Regions from separate parts of the Bacillus sp. LH1 genome, predicted to be linked through region 4. Evidence: predicted binding sites of a transcription regulator. Region 4 holds the regulator's gene; each other region holds the start of a gene.
What was found. Region 4 encodes Rex, which represses fermentation and respiration genes when NADH is low (regulators of the CRP and FNR family bind a similar motif). Its sites were predicted from a motif close to TTGTGAAATATTTCACAA; they were not measured.
Positions count from the first base shown of each region.

Region 1: a site for Rex is predicted at 2,589-2,606, ahead of ACX9TM_RS07000 (formate/nitrite transporter family protein). Genes of this name have one in related genera too.
Region 2: a site for Rex is predicted at 2,029-2,046, ahead of arcA (arginine deiminase). Genes of this name have one in related genera too.
Region 3: a site for Rex is predicted at 1,857-1,874, ahead of ACX9TM_RS25330 (L-lactate dehydrogenase). Genes of this name have one in related genera too.

Region 1 covers NZ_CM175007.1:1,334,026-1,338,141, forward strand. Annotated here, with positions in the region: gene ACX9TM_RS06985 (LutC/YkgG family protein) at 1-463, shown strand, start outside; gene ACX9TM_RS06990 (prepilin peptidase) at 577-1,299, shown strand; gene ACX9TM_RS06995 (cyclic-phosphate processing receiver domain-containing protein) at 1,314-1,625, shown strand; gene ACX9TM_RS07000 (formate/nitrite transporter family protein) at 1,653-2,504, opposite strand; gene ACX9TM_RS07005 (TerC family protein) at 2,707-3,501, opposite strand; gene ACX9TM_RS07010 (TrkH family potassium uptake protein) at 3,797-4,116, opposite strand, start outside.
Region 2 covers NZ_CM175007.1:410,335-414,450, forward strand. Annotated here, with positions in the region: partial or broken gene ACX9TM_RS02170 (HAMP domain-containing protein) at 147-332, shown strand; partial or broken gene ACX9TM_RS02175 (methyl-accepting chemotaxis protein) at 702-1,274, shown strand; gene argR (arginine repressor) at 1,421-1,870, shown strand; gene arcA (arginine deiminase) at 2,139-3,371, shown strand; gene argF (ornithine carbamoyltransferase) at 3,402-4,116, shown strand, end outside.
Region 3 covers NZ_CM175007.1:4,872,529-4,876,644, reverse strand. Annotated here, with positions in the region: gene ACX9TM_RS25345 (CPBP family intramembrane glutamic endopeptidase) at 416-1,129, shown strand; gene ACX9TM_RS25340 (hypothetical protein) at 1,273-1,458, shown strand; gene ACX9TM_RS25335 (spore coat protein) at 1,472-1,720, shown strand; gene ACX9TM_RS25330 (L-lactate dehydrogenase) at 1,966-2,916, shown strand; gene ACX9TM_RS25325 (PTS sugar transporter subunit IIC) at 2,939-3,952, shown strand; gene ACX9TM_RS25320 (phosphatase PAP2 family protein) at 4,016-4,116, opposite strand, start outside.
Region 4 covers NZ_CM175007.1:266,578-270,693, forward strand. Annotated here, with positions in the region: gene ACX9TM_RS01540 (ABC-F family ATP-binding cassette domain-containing protein) at 1-1,533, opposite strand, end outside; gene ACX9TM_RS01545 (redox-sensing transcriptional repressor Rex) at 1,721-2,350, shown strand; gene ACX9TM_RS01550 (YdiK family protein) at 2,380-2,571, opposite strand; gene ACX9TM_RS01555 (CPBP family intramembrane glutamic endopeptidase) at 2,568-3,317, opposite strand; gene groES (co-chaperone GroES) at 3,707-3,991, shown strand; gene groL (chaperonin GroEL) at 4,030-4,116, shown strand, end outside.

The sequences.
Region 1 (4,116 bases), 1.1 Mb from region 4:
AAACGGCGGGGGACCTATTTTATTATCAGCAGATGATCGTTTTGATGCATATGGTTTAACATCTTTATTTAAAGAAGAACTTCCAAAGCGAGACGTTGAAGTAAACGTATGGGATCCAGAGAGAAAAGACGAAAATATGCGTTTAGCTGAAAAAGCGAATATTGGTATTGCATTTAGTGATTATACATTAGCCGAATCCGGTACAATTGTTGTACAAAGTCATAAAGGGCAGGGACGTTCTTTACACTTTTTACCGACTGTATATTTTGCTATTATTCCACGTGAAACACTTGTGCCTCGTATTACACAAGCAGTTCAGGATATGAACTCACGCGTAGAAAATGGGGAGACAGCGGCATCTTGTATTAACTTTATTACAGGGCCAAGTAACTCGGCTGACATTGAGATGAATCTTGTTGTCGGAGTACATGGACCATTAAAAGCAGTATATTTCATCGTATAAAAGAGGGGAAAGCAGGCCGGAAAATGGCCTGCTTTTTTAGTAGAATAAAGGATAATATGAAGTAGAAGTTCTCTCCTTTTTTTGCTATGTTTTTTGGGAAAGGAGAGGAAGGGATGTTCACTTATTTATATGCACTGTTAGCAGGGATGGTGTTTGGTTCTTTTTTTATGTTAGTTGCGGTGAGGGTTCCATTAGGTGCGTCTATTATTACCCCGCGTTCACATTGTTATTATTGCAAATATGTGCTAAGGCCAAAAGAACTAATCCCCATCATTTCATTTTATATACAAAGAGGCTGTTGTACGAATTGTAAGAGGAAAATTCCAATTATATATGTAGCATTTGAATGTATAACAGGAAGTATATTTCTTCTTACCGTGTATATGATTGGAATAGAACGAGAACTTATTATCATTTTATCCCTTTTTTCGCTACTTCTTATTATTTCAGTTACAGATTACTTATATATGTTAATTCCTGATTGTATTTTAATTTCGTTTGCGGTTTTACTCATTCTCGAAAGTGTTTTTGTACAATTAGTTACTTGGACAGATAGTATAGTTGGTAGTGGTGTTATATTCCTTTTGTTATATTGCATGCAAAAGATATATCCAGAAGGGCTTGGCGGAGGAGATATAAAACTACTTTCGTTACTTGGTTTTATAGTAGGAGTGAAGGGAGTTTTTATCGTTTTATTTTTAGCATCTTGTTTTAGTCTTTGTTTTTTCGGGATTGGTATCGGATTAAAACGTATAGAAGTACGAAAGCCAATTCCATTTGGTCCTTTTATTAGTCTTGGGGCAATGTGCTATGTATTAGCTGTTTATTCAAATTAGAGAGGGAATCGAAAATGAACGTATATATGGATGATCAAAGAAGTTGCCCGTTCGGGTATGTGTCCGCAACTACAGTAGAATGTGCCTTGCAAATGGTTCGGGATTATGATGTGAATATTCTTTCCCTTGATTATAATATGGGCTGGGGAGCAAAAAATGGACTAGATTTTGTAGAAGCTTTTTGTACAGAGGGATTATATGTAAATGAAATTCACCTTCATACGAATGATGTCATCGGTATGCACAAGATGAAACAGAGAATGGATAAGGGAAAGGAAGAAGGAGAAATTAATCCTCACCTTGTTGTTAAATACGTGGGAAGCTAAAAACTCCAAAGTAAAACTTTGGAGTTTTTAGTGTTTCATATGTGCTTGTAAAGGAATAATCTCTTCTTGTTGAGCTACTGCGATTTCAGTTTCTTCCTGTTGAACTTCAGGTGTTTTCTTTGTTAAGTAGTGGTATACCATACCGACAAATACTGATCCGCCAATAATGTTACCGATTGTAACAGGAATTAAGTTATGAATAGCACCTGAAAAAGAAATTGTCTCAGGATGCGGTGAAACTAAAGATAAAGCAAAGAGTGATAAGTTTGCAATACTATGTTCGTAACCAGATAAGAAGAATGTGAAAACAAGTAGCATCATGACTATTATTTTTGCTGTGTCACCTTTAACCTGAGAAGGTAAGAAACAAGCAAGACATACGAGCCAGTTACATAAAATGGCTTTAAAGAATAACTGCATTGTAGGTGTGTTCATCTTTCCTTCAACGACTTTATTCATTAAGTGACCGTGATCAATTGCTTCAAAAATTCCAGTTGCGTAAAATAGTAAGGCAAAGAATAACGCGCCGGCTAAGTTACCTGCATAACAAGCAACCCAGTTACGTAGTGTATCAGAAATCGTTGTTTCTTTTCTTAAAGTTGCTACAGTAAAGTACATTGTGTTCCCAGTAAACAATTCAGCACCGCCATATATAATAAGTACGAGAGCAATCCCGAAAAACATAGAAGCAGCTAAATAAGTTGCTGGTGAATCTGCAATGTGAAAAAAGTTACCTAATTTAAAACATAGTACAATAATAAAACCGATATAAATACCCGCAAGTGCAGCACGAATGAAATATTGCATTGGGTTTGTATCTAGTATTTTCTTTTTGCTTTTAGCCAGTTTGACAACATAATCTAGTCCTTGTTCTAGCATGAGTAATACGCTCCTTTAGTAAATCTTCTATAAATACTCCTTATATGAATAAAGTACATGGAATTGTTCTCACTTTCAATAAGTTTGTGCAATGTTTCACAAAAAGGACATACATACATTAAGAAAACGTTTACAAAAGGTAGTATAATGGAATTTTTTCTGGACATTGAGAGGAAGAAAGAAAAAAGAAAAAGCGCTGTAATTACAGCGCTTTTTCGTCTAAATTCTTTTCTACTTTTACTTCTACTTCTTTTGAGAAGAACCAACCACCAACTGCGATTCCGACTAATACAATCCAGAATGTAAGCTTCCACGGAGTGGATTCTGGGAATGAATGTGGAATTACATTTAATGCAGGGTGTGCTAATGTATAAACTGCTAGCTTCACACCAACCCAACCTACAATTAAGAATGCTGCGGTTTCAAGTCCTGGTTTACGTTTTAAGATTTGTACGAAAGCAGTTGCTGCAAATCGCATAATGATTAATCCGATAAGTCCACCTACAAAGATAACAGCGAATTGCCCAGTATCAAGACTACCAATTGTACCTAATCCTGTTTTTGGTAAAGTCATTGCTAGTGCAACAGCAGCTAAAATTGAATCAACTGCGAAGGCGATATCAGCAACCTCAACTTTAAATACAGTCCACCAAAAGTTCTCTTGTTTTTTCTTTGCTTCTTTTTCTTCTGTTTCTTCATCTGTATTCTTTTTAACATATGTTTTAAATAAGTGATTACCAGCGATAAACATAAGGTAGATGGCACCAATTGCTTGCACTTGCCATACATCGACTAAGAACGAAATCATAAATAACGATCCAAATCGGAAAACAAATGCCCCCGCTAATCCATAAAATAGTGCTTTCTTTCGTTTTTCTTCTGGTAAATGTTTTACCATAATTGCAAGAACAAGAGCGTTATCAGCCGCTAAAATCCCTTCAAGTGCAATTAGGATGAGTAATACCCAACCATACTCCAATAATAATGATACATCCATGTACATTCTCCTCTCATTTCTATAAGTTCTAAATAAGTGAAGAATTTCCCCACTATTTAGTTTCCCCATACTCCTGCCTATTAACTTTGGAAAAATCTGGAAGTGAATGCAAAAAAGACCTCTGCCGTTAATAGGCAAAGGTCTTGCTAGACATATGTAATAAAAAATGCCAACAAAGCCGGAAGAACTAAGTTCTACGTAATGACGACTTTGTTTCCAAGAAATATTCTTGGACGCTACTCCCCTTTGGAGATATGTTATTGTATTCTCATTATATGGATAATTTATACGGTTGTCAACCTGTTAAAATATCTTCATTCGGATATTTTATTTTCAGGTTCTTTTTACGAGCAAATGAAAAAGCCAATGTTAAAGGACCCATTTTCCCGAAAAACATCATAAAGATAATAATAGCTTTTCCGATTATAGTTAAGTGGGGTGTTAAATTCATACTGAGGCCAACAGTCCCAAATGCTGAAAATACTTCGAAAGCACTCATCAATAGAGGAACTCGCTCAGTAATACTCAAAATTAAAATAGCAAAAAAGATAAATGAAATTGAAATAATAGTAATGGTTAATGATTTGACAATGAGAGTATCTTTAATGGATTTTT
Region 2 (4,116 bases), 140 kb from region 4:
CATTTTCTTTTGGATTACGTACACAACTTATGCTATTCACTACAGTTTTAGCTTTCATTACATATTCAACAAGTATATTTTTTATTTACGTGATATACGATTATTTTCAAAGTTATGTAAGTCAAACTGTATATAATATTATCGTTATGTTATTAGGGGTAGTATGGTCTGGAATTTTAGCATATGGAGCAGCCGTATTTTTAATTAAACCGCTTCGCAAGTTAGAGGAAGCGGCAAGAAAAGCAGCTGAGGGTGATATTCGTGAAGATGTTCCATTACCGAAGACAGATGATGAAATTAAATCTTTAAGTGTTGCATTTAATATGATGTTAGGAAACTTAAGGGGCATGGTAAAAAATATTGATACAACATTTTCGTATACAAATAATCAAGTACAGCAGATTAGAAAACAAACAGGCGAAGCAACGAGACAAGCGCAAGGTGTATCTGAGACACTTGCAGAGATTTCTTCAGGCGCTGAGCAATCAGCGGCATCAATTCAAGCAATTGTTTCTGCTGTTGATACAACGACTTCTATTGCAAGTGAAGTAGAAGAAAAAGCGAAGCAGTCTGATACATTGTCTTCAGAAATGGTTGAAGCTTTAGGGCATAGTACTCGTGTCTTTACGTCTTTAATTCAAGGTATTCAAACATTGGCAAAAGAAAATGAAGATTCAATGCAAAATGTACAGAAGTTAGAAGAACGAATGAAACAAGTAGAACATATTGTGTCTGTTGTGAGTGCGATTGCTAGCCAAACGAATTTATTAGCACTAAATGCTTCTATTGAGGCAGCTCGCGCAGGAGAGCATGGAAGAGGCTTTGCGGTTGTTGCGGAAGAAGTACGTAAACTTGCTGATGAAAGTGATCATTCTGCAAGAAACATATCGCAGTTATTACGGAATATGCAAGATGAAGTACAACAAGTTGCAATGAAAATGACAGAACAAGTGAAAATAGCTAAAGAAGAGGCGAAACGTGGGGAAGCTACGGAATTAATTTTAAAAGAAATGTCATCAAGTGTTATGGAAGTAGCCGATGCAACTCAGCAAATTAGTAGTTATATGAATGAACAAGTGAGCCATATTCATCAAACAGGAGCACAAACAAAAGCTGTAGCAGCAATTGCTGAAGAAACGTCAGCTGGTTCGCAAGAAGTAGCACGTGTGACGCTACAACAATCTAAAAATATGATAGTAATCGATCAATTATTAAAGGATTTAGAGAAGCAAGCAACTGATTTGAAACAAACAATTGAACGATTTTCAATGTAAAAGGAAGAACAGAATATTGTTCTTCTCTTTTTTATTTAGCTTGATTTAATATTTACAGTTAAACTATGAACGTTTCCGCAACATTCTTTTCTGTCCCTTTCGGATGAAAATTATAGCGAGCTATAATATTAAAAGGGGTGTCTTTTATGAAAAAAGAAAAAAGACAACGGTTAATTAAACAATTTGTAAAGGAGTATGAAATAGATAAGCAAGAAAGATTAGTAGAATTGTTAGCAAAAAAAGATGTATTAGTAACACAAGCTACGGTTTCTCGCGATATTCGTGAGTTAAACTTAACGAAGGTACCTTCTCAAGAAGGATTAATGATATATAAAGTTTTCTCAGAAGAGCATTTACAAACTGATATAAAGTTAAAGAAAAAATTACGAGAAGTTGTTTTAAAAATTGATTGTGTAGATCAATTAATGGTTATTAAAACATTACCTGGTAATGCACATGTTATTGGTGTTTTATTTGATGAGTTAGATTGGAAAGAAAAAATAGGATGTATATGTGGAAATGATACATGCCTTATAATTTCACAGTCGAAATCAGATAGGGAGATTATAGAAGAAAGATTAAATTTAATTATTTAGATGCAAAAATCCTGTTTTTAATAAAATTAAAAACAGGATTTTTGTTTAAATACGGAAGTTAAATATTCAACATATATGCGTAATATATGTATTTTTTATTGAGAAAGCAAGATAGTTTGTTATAAAAATACATATTCGTATGATTTTAAAAAAATAACTTGTTTAATATTTCACAATGATAATGTGGATGCTTTCACAAAGATGAAAGTACAGAGCATTTATTATGTACTTGTAAGACATCAAACATATTTAAAAGGAGGTACAACAAATGAAACATCCGATACATGTTACTTCAGAAATTGGGGAATTACAAACGGTTTTATTAAAACGACCGGGTAAAGAAGTGGAAAACTTGACGCCAGATTATTTGCAACAATTATTATTTGACGATATTCCATACTTACCAATTATTCAAAAAGAGCATGATTATTTTGCACAAACGTTACGCAATCGGGGTGTTGAAGTTCTTTATTTAGAAAAACTAGCCGCGGAGGCGTTAGTAGATAAAAAACTTCGAGAAGAATTTGTTGATCGTATTTTAAAAGAAGGACAGGCCGACGTAAATGTTGCACATCAAACTTTAAAAGAATATTTACTTTCCTTTTCAAATGAAGAATTAATTCAAAAAATTATGGGCGGTGTACGGAAAAACGAAATTGAAACAAGTAAGAAGACACATTTATATGAATTAATGGAAGATCACTATCCGTTTTACTTAGATCCAATGCCTAATTTATATTTTACTCGTGATCCAGCAGCTAGCGTGGGCGATGGCTTAACGATAAATAAGATGAGAGAACCAGCGCGTAGACGTGAATCATTATTCATGGAGTACATCATTAAATATCATCCAAGATTTGCAAAACATAATGTACCAATCTGGTTAGATCGTGATTATAAATTTCCGATTGAAGGTGGCGACGAGCTAATTTTAAATGAAGAAACAATTGCGATTGGAGTATCTGCTCGTACTTCAGCTAAAGCAATTGAACGTTTAGCTAAAAATCTCTTTAGCCGACAAAATAAAATTAAGAAAGTGTTAGCAATAGAAATTCCAAAATGTCGAGCATTTATGCATTTAGATACAGTATTTACAATGGTTGATTATGACAAGTTTACAATTCACCCAGCCATTCAAGGGCCAAAAGGGAATATGAATATTTATATTTTAGAAAAAGGATCAGATGAGGAAACTCTTAAAATTACACATCGTACTTCTTTAATGGAAGCATTAAAAGAGGTATTAGGCTTAAGTGAATTAGTTCTTATTCCATGTGGAGGAGGAGATGTAATTGCTTCTGCTCGTGAACAATGGAATGATGGCTCGAACACATTAGCAATTGCGCCAGGTGTAGTTGTTACATATGATCGCAACTATGTATCTAATACGTTATTACGTGAACACGGTATAGAAGTGATTGAGGTGCTAAGTTCGGAATTATCTCGTGGTCGTGGGGGTCCACGTTGCATGAGTATGCCAATTGTTCGTAAAGATATTTAGTATAAATAACGGAGAAAGTAGGGATGAATTATGTTAATGACTAGACAAAATTTAAAAGGAAGAAGCTTTCTAGCAGAAAAAGATTTTACACAAGAAGAATTGTTATATTTTCTAGATTTGGCAGCAGAATTAAAAGAGAAAAAGAAAAATGGTATCCCGCATCATTATTTAGAAGGTAAAAATGTAGCGCTCTTATTTGAAAAAACTTCTACTCGTACGCGTTGTGCATTTACAGTAGCATGTACAGATTTAGGGGCAAATCCTGAATATTTAGGGAAAGGTGATATTCAACTTGGGAAAAAAGAATCTGTAGAGGATACAGCAAAAGTGTTAGGGCGTATGTTTGACGGAATTGAGTTTCGTGGATTTAATCATGAAACTGTAGAATCTTTAGCACAAAATTCTGGTGTGCCAGTTTGGAATGGATTAACAGATATGTGGCATCCAACACAAACACTAGCAGATTTATTAACAATTAGAGAACATATAGGGAAATTGAAAAATGTGAAGCTCGTTTACGTTGGCGATGGGCGAAATAATGTTGCTAATAGCTTACTAGTTGGTGGAGCAATCGTTGGAATGGATGTATGTATTTGCACACCAGAATCTTTATGGCCTGCACAAGAAGTAATTGATTTAGCAAAAAAATATAATGAACAAGTAATGATAACAAGTAATGTGGAAGAAGCTGTTGCGAATGCAGATGTAATTTATACAGATGTATGGGTGTCTATGGGGGAAGAAG
Region 3 (4,116 bases), 760 kb from region 4:
TATAATTCGAAAAGAGCGGTAGGCTTTTTCTCATTACATGATATTATTTTACAGGTTTGAAAAATGTGTATATGGCTAAGAAAAAGCAAACGAAACTGAATACGGTAGGATCTTGATATGGACTAGGCTCAGAGCCCTTCTGGATTTCTGTAAGGAAGTCATGTGTTTTCATGTTCATTGCTCCTTTAACTAATAAAATTTATATGATGCGAGGGTTATGGTGGATAGATAAGAAATTTTTGGAATTTCATCTAATAATTATTATATAGTAATCTAATTCCAAAAACTATATAATACAAAGCTTTCATGATATGTAAAATTGCATATTATTCTTTTTGAAAAATTTGTTATATTATCTATATATTTGTATTAAAGGTTTTTTTGTTAAGGTAATGAAAACAAATGGAGGAATAGTATGAGAAAAACAGTATTAGAAGCGTATAATGCAGAAAGAGAAGTAGATAACATAACATATAAAAATCTAGTTGTAACGATTGCAAGCATTCTAGGGTTCTCACTCTTAGGGGGATTATTCCTTGCTTTAGCCCTTGGAATTTTTGGAGAAGAGGTATTACGTGCTAATTTAGAGGGATATTATTTACTTCTATTTGATGCAGCTGTTGTTACTATTGTTTTATTTGCGTATAAACCAGTGCTTCATTTTATTAAGAACATATGGGATGTATCTATTTTAAAAAATGGGAAAACCTACTTGTATTTATTAATAGGTTTTATCATCATTGCATTAACTCAGTATGTAATGTTAGAGTTGTTTAGCTTTGAAAGTGCAGAGCAGCAACGAGATCAATTAGGGAGCTTAGGACTTCAAAATAGTCTACAAAGTATTATATATGTGTTAAGTGTTGCTATAATTACACCAATTAAAGAAGAAATTTTATATAGAGGTATTTTGTATCGATTTTTTGAAAAGAAATATAGTTTTCTAGTTGGTATCATTATTTCTTCCTTTATCTTTGGGATTCTTCATGGTGGTTTTCCAGTTACGGCAATGATTATGGGGATTGTATTTGCTATGTTATATAAGAAAACACAATCTATTTTACCTAGCATCATTTTACATATTGTATGGAACCTACTTGTGAGTATAAGTATGATTGTTTCTTTATAAAATTGAATGAATATTTAGCATAAAAGATGAATGGCCTAGCTATTCATCTTTTATTTTGTTTATATGTAGGAAAAGTTGATGAATACAATCCAAAAAGAACCAAATACTAATGATGAATGAACAAAGAAAGGCGGGTATGTTATATGCAAAACTTAACAGAGCTTGAAGTAGAAAATTTACGTCATTTAATTGGTGGACACGCAACAATTATTAACAAGTTGGAGCAGTATGCACAGACGTGTACAGATCCACAACTGAAACAAATGCTACAAAAAGATGCGCAAGATGCACGAAATACGAAACAGCAATTAATGACTTTCCTAGGATAGGAGGAAGCGGAAAATGAATGAAAAAGATATGGTAAATGATTATTTAGCAGGATTAAATGCAAGTTTAACAAGCTATGCAAATTATATTGCTCAGTCTGATAATGAACAGTTACATCAAACGTTAATTCAAATTCGTAATCAAGACGAGGCGCGCCAACGTAATATGTATGAGTACGCAAAGCAAAAGAGTTATTACAAACCGGCAGCACCTGCTAATCCGATGATTGTACAGCAATTAAAAAGCCAATTAAGTGCGGAATAACAGGAAAAAGAAAACGAGCGAATTTATTCGCTCGTTTTCTTTTTGTATATGTCAATAAATACATAATAAATATTTTTCCAGTTGTAACAAATATGACGAAAATGGAATATGACAATTCACAAAAAGGACAAAAACTTTGTTCAACATTTCACAAAGTATCCATGGTTTCTATCGTGGGAACCTCTATAATTAAGAATGTAAAGAACAAAAGAAATAGATTATATGATCAATTAGGAGAGATTGCTATGAAAAGACATACAAGAAAAATTGCAATTATCGGTACTGGATTAGTTGGATCAAGTTGTGCGTATTCCATTGTAAATCAAGGGATTTGCGAAGAGCTATTATTAATTGATATAAATCATGAACGTGCAGTTGGGGAAGCAATGGATTTATCACATTGCATTAACTTTACAAATACAAGAACAAAAGTATATGCAGGAAGCTATGAAGACTGCAAAGATATGGACATTGTCATTATTACAGCAGGGCCAGCACCAAAACCAGGGCAAAGTCGCTTAGATACTTTAGGAGCGAGTGCGAAGATTATGGAAAGTGTTGTTGGTGGTGTAATGGCAAGTGGATTTGATGGTATTTTCTTACTTGCATCGAACCCAGTTGATATTATTACATATCAAGTGTGGAAATTATCTGGATTACCTAGAAATCGCGTAATCGGTACTGGTACATCACTAGATTCTTCTCGCTTAAGAACAATTTTATCTGAAATGCTACATGTAGATCCTCGTAGTATTCATGGGTATTCATTAGGAGAACATGGTGATTCTCAAATGGTTGCTTGGTCTCATGTAACTGTTGGTGGAAAGCCAATTCTGCAAATTTTAGAAGAACAAAAAGAGCGATTTGGTGAAATAGATTTAGATGAAATTGTTGAGAAGACTGCAAAAGCTGGCTGGGAAATTTATAAACGTAAAGGAACTACTTATTACGGGATTGGAAATTCTCTAGCATATATTGCGAGTTCAATCTTTAATGATGATCACCGTGTCATTGCTGTATCAGCCATTTTAGATGGTGAGTACGGTGAATATGATATTTGTACAGGAGTACCAGCTATTATTACTAGAGACGGTATAAGAGAAGTTGTAGAACTCAATTTAACAGAGGATGAAGAATCTCGATTCGCAAAATCAAACGATATTTTACGTGATTATATGAAAACAATTGGTTACTAACTTATAGGAGAAGGTGAAACAAATGAAGGAATATATAATGTCTCGTGTATTTAAAGCATCTGCTGGAATCGCACAAGGTATTTTCGTATCCCTCGGAATTGGTTTACTGATCGAAAATATAGGAAGAATTGTTGATATACCATTACTTATTACAATCGGAGTTGTTGCAAAATCACTAATGGCACCGGCAATTGGTGCTGGAATTGCTTTTATGCTCGGTGCAAACGGTCTTGTAATCTTCTCGGCGATGGTAGCCGGAGCGATTGGTGCCGGATCCATTTCGATTACTGAAGCTGGTCTAATTATTAAAACAGGTGAGCCAATCGGTGCATTATTAACAGCAACTTTAGCTGTATATATTGGTAAACGTTTAAGCGGAAAAACTGCGTTAGATATGATGCTCGTTCCATTTGCGGCCATATTAGGTTCTGGTTTAGTAGGCATTTGGTTATCTCATAATATTACTCCTGTTTTAAATGCAGTTGGAGCGTTTATTAAAGATAGCTCAGCTGGTAGCCCATTCATCGCTTCTATCGTCATTGCAGTAGTTTGGGGACTATTACTTATCTCTCCAGCTTCATCAGCTGCGTTAGCAATTGCACTTAGCTTAGACGGTGTTGCAGGTGGTGCAGCTCTTGCTGGATGCGTTGCTCAGTTTATCGGATTCTCTGTCATCTCAGCAAAAGAAAACAATTTAGGTGGCATATTAGCTCAAGCACTTTGTACTCCGAAAGTACAGTTACCAAATATCACTAAAAATCCAATGATTCTCGTCCCAACTGTCGTCGCCAGTGCTATAGTCGGTCCAGTATCAGCATTAATTTTCCAACTGGAAGCAGGAAAGGAAATTGCAGGTCTTGGATTAAGTTCTCTTATAGCACCAATTAATTTAATTTCCAGCCAAGGATGGGAAGTTCTCCCGGCGATGGTAATTACTTATATCGTCATTCCAGTAGCTGTTTCTTATATACTTTACATTGCTCTTAAAAAAGCAGGTCGTATTCATTCTGGTGATATGACTGTACCGCAATCTTAAATTGAAAATCTCCTTAATAATAGATAAAAGCAGACTGAAGCCACAGTCTGCTTTTTTGTCATGCTACATTCTATGATTTTGTTTTACTGGAACTCTTATTGGTTCTTTGGCCAATAAGAGCTGAACGCCGAAGTAAAGTATGCTTGCAAGCGTCATTCCAGAAA
Region 4 (4,116 bases):
TGTTACACGGTTAATAAAGTAGCGGTCATGTGAGACGAATAGAAGAGTCCCTGGGTAATCAATTAAAGCATTCTCCAAAATCTCTTTACTATTTAAATCAAGGTGGTTCGTAGGCTCATCTAGAATTAACAAATTTGACTTTTGCATCATAAGTTTTGCAAGAGCTAATCGAGCTTTTTGTCCACCACTAAGGGAAGATACTGGTTTCAGTACATCATCTCCTGTGAATAAAAAATTCCCAAGTATAGTACGGATTTCTTTTTCCGGTTGCAGTGGATATTCATCCCATAGTTCATTTAAAACCCGTTTAGAAGATGTTAAGTTTGCTTGTTCTTGATCATAATAACCAACAGATACATTTGATCCGAAAGAAACATCACCATTTAATAGTGGTAACTTATTCACAATGGATTTTAACAATGTGGATTTCCCAATTCCGTTTGGACCAACTAAAGCAACACTATCTCCGCGAGTTAAGCGCATAGTTACATGTTCAATTATAGGGTTTCCATCATAGCCGATGGTTGCATCATTTACTTGTAAAACATCATTTCCACTTTGTTTTTCAATATCGAAGTGGAATGATGCTGACTTAGAATCCCCTAATGGTCTCGTTAATAATTCCATTCTGTCTAGTTGTTTACGGCGACTTTGAGCACGTTTCGTTGTAGAAGCGCGAGCTATATTCTTTTGAACGAAGTCCTCAAGTTTTGCGATTTCATCTTGTTGTTTTTCGTAACGTTTCATTTCTTGCTCATATAATGCTGATTTTAAGTCTAAATATTTACTGTAGTTACCAACAAATCGTCTGCTTTCTTTATTCGAAATTTCATATACTTGTGTAACGAGTTTGTCTAAGAAATAACGGTCATGTGAGACGATTAATATTGCGCCAGGATAACCTTGCAAATATTGCTCAAGCCATGTTAATGTTTCGATGTCTAAATGGTTTGTAGGCTCGTCCAAAATAAGTAAGTCTGGTTTTGTTAATAATAATTTCCCGAGAGCTAATCTTGTTTTTTGCCCGCCGCTTAAAGTAGAGATCGTCGTCTGGTGCGTTTCAACTGGGAAGCCAAGGCCGCTTAAAATGGAGCGAATATCCGCTTCATATTGATATCCACCTTGATCTTTATAATTGAGTTGTAGTTGGTCATAATCAGCTAACAATCTTTCATATGTAGCTTCGTTTGAAAAGTTTTCTTCTTTTCCCATTTCTTGCTCAAGCCTTCGAAGTTTTGTCTCCATTTGCTGTAAGTGGGTAAAGACGGTTAGCATTTCATCCCAAATTGTTAAAGACGTTTCTAGTCCAGTATTTTGAGCTAAATATCCGATTGAGACATCTTTCGGTTTTATAATTTCGCCACCATCATGAGATAATTCACCAGCGATAATTTTTAATAATGTAGATTTTCCTGCTCCATTCCTTCCAACTAATGCGATACGATCTTTTGTTTGTACTTCCAATTTTATGTTTGCAAGAATCGTTTCTGCACCGTATAATTTCGAAAGCGCGTTTACTTGTAATAAAATCAATGTTTTCACCTCAAATAATTTCTTAACTTTGCCATGTTTATATTTCTCAATCATACTAAAAATAGTGTATAGTTTAAAATAAAGAGAGAATACTTCTTCTCTTTATTATACAAGGAATTTAATGAGTGCTAAACTTCTGTATTTGATTAAAGTATATGAATAAAGATAGGAAGAGAGGAGAGGTCATATGGATCAGCAAAAGATTCCACAAGCCACTGCTAAAAGATTGCCTCTATACTATCGATTTATCCAAAACTTATCTCTTTCTGGTAAGCAGCGTGTTTCATCGGCCGAATTGAGTGAGGCAGTAAAAGTAGATTCCGCAACAATACGAAGAGATTTTTCGTATTTTGGAGCGTTAGGGAAAAAGGGATATGGATATAACGTAAATTATTTATTATCATTTTTCCGCGAAACACTTGATCAAGATGATATAACACGTGTAGCACTTATTGGAGTAGGTAATTTAGGGACCGCTTTCTTACATTATAATTTCACGAAAAACAATAATACAAAAATTGAAATGGCATTTGATGTTAGTGAAGAGAAAGTTGGAACAGAAATCGGGGGCATTCCTGTATATCATTTAGATGAATTAGAAGAGAGATTATCAAATGATATACAAGTGGCAATATTAACAGTACCGGCTACAGTAGCACAAGCTGTAGCAGATAGATTAGCTGAAACAAGCGTGCACGGTATTTTGAATTTCACACCAGCGCGATTAAACGTATCAGAGAATATTAGAATTCATCATATTGACTTAGCTGTAGAGTTACAAACATTAGTTTACTTTTTGAAAAACTATCCACAATAAAACGCAGAGGAAGCGACCTCTGCGTTTTATTATTGTTTCTTCTTTGTGAATTTAACTAATATAAGGCGAAGTGCCAAATTAAAATCAATTGTTGCCATAACTGCAAATAGTATTGTCCACATATTCCAGATTGTATCTGTCACGTTCGTAATGGCGAAGCGTGTAAAGATACATCCAAGAAGGAAGTATAGTGCAGCCATGAACAATGGTGAGTTTCTCATACAAAAAATCCTCCGATAAAGCCTTGCATTTTTTCAGCTTCTTTAATCATTTCTTGAATTTGTTCATTGCTCATAAAAATTTGCCCAATAGCGACTAATGTATTCATCGCAACATGAGCTGCAATCGGAACGATAATACGTTTCGTCTTCACATATAAGAAGGCGAATACGAGCCCCATAGCAGTGTATACCAATAAGTGAGTAAAATCAAAATGAATTGCTGCGAATACAAGCGAACTAATGATAGCTGCGATAAAGAAGTTAAACTTCTTATAAAGCGTGCCGAATAGAATTTTTCTAAATACGATTTCTTCTAAGATAGGTCCAATTATAGAAACAACAATAAGGAACCAAGGTGTCGTTCTTGCAATTTCCATAAGTTTCATTGTATTTTCTGAACCTTGTTTAATTCCTAGCAGCTGCATCTCGATCATACCGGCAACTATTTGTGAAAAGAAAGCTAAGAAGAACCCGATAAAAATCCATCCAATAGTAGCTGGAACAGAAGAGCGCATTGCATCTAAATGCCTGTCACGAATATCTGTTCTAAGTAACCAAAGTACGATACATAATGCAACAAAGAAGCTAATAATTGCCCAGTGTCCTGTTATGATTTGTCCTTTTTCCTCAATGGTAAATCCTCTATTATCATAGAGTCCTGTTTTTAGGAGAAGTGGTAATCCAACAACGCCAGATAACTGCATTAAAATGTATGTAACGATAATCCACCAGTATTGTTTCTTCAAATGGTTTAACCATCCTTTCTAACTATAGTGTATGAGATAAGTTAGGATAACATGTAAATATGCTACCTACGATATAAACCTCTTGAATTATGTTTTTTTCGTAAATCCTTATTTGAAATTATAATAGAAGACAGGAGAAAGTTGTATGTGTAGCGAAAACAACTTAGGGTGTCCTTTCATATTGTAACATACGAGCAGTGGAAACAACGATTCATATAGTAAAGGCAGTATTGTATATAGAAAGTTTATATAGTGATTTGCGAAAAAATTATGATTTTTTTACTTGCAAAAGAAATTGAGATTATTTATTATTATAAGTGTGTTAGCACTCGGATGACTTGAGTGCTAATAAAAGAAATTTACATAACAAAATGAGGAGGTTATTGTTCATGCTAAAGCCATTAGGTGATCGCGTTGTAATTGAGCTTGTTCAAGCAGAAGAAAAAACAGCAAGTGGTATCGTATTACCAGATACTGCAAAAGAAAAACCACAAGAGGGTAAAGTTGTTGCAGTAGGTACTGGTCGAGTGCTTGAGAATGGTGAGCGTGTTGCTTTAGAGGTAGCAGCAGGTGATCTTATCATCTTCTCAAAATATGCAGGTACTGAAGTGAAATATGAAGGTACAGACTACTTGATTTTACGTGAAAGTGACATTTTAGCAGTTATCGGTTAATTATATAAATCTTAAAAAATCCAAGGGGGTCAATTATTATGGCAAAAGATATTAAATTTAGTGAAGAAGCACGTCGTTCGATGCTTCGCGGTGTCGACACTCTTGCAAACGCAGTAAAAGTTACG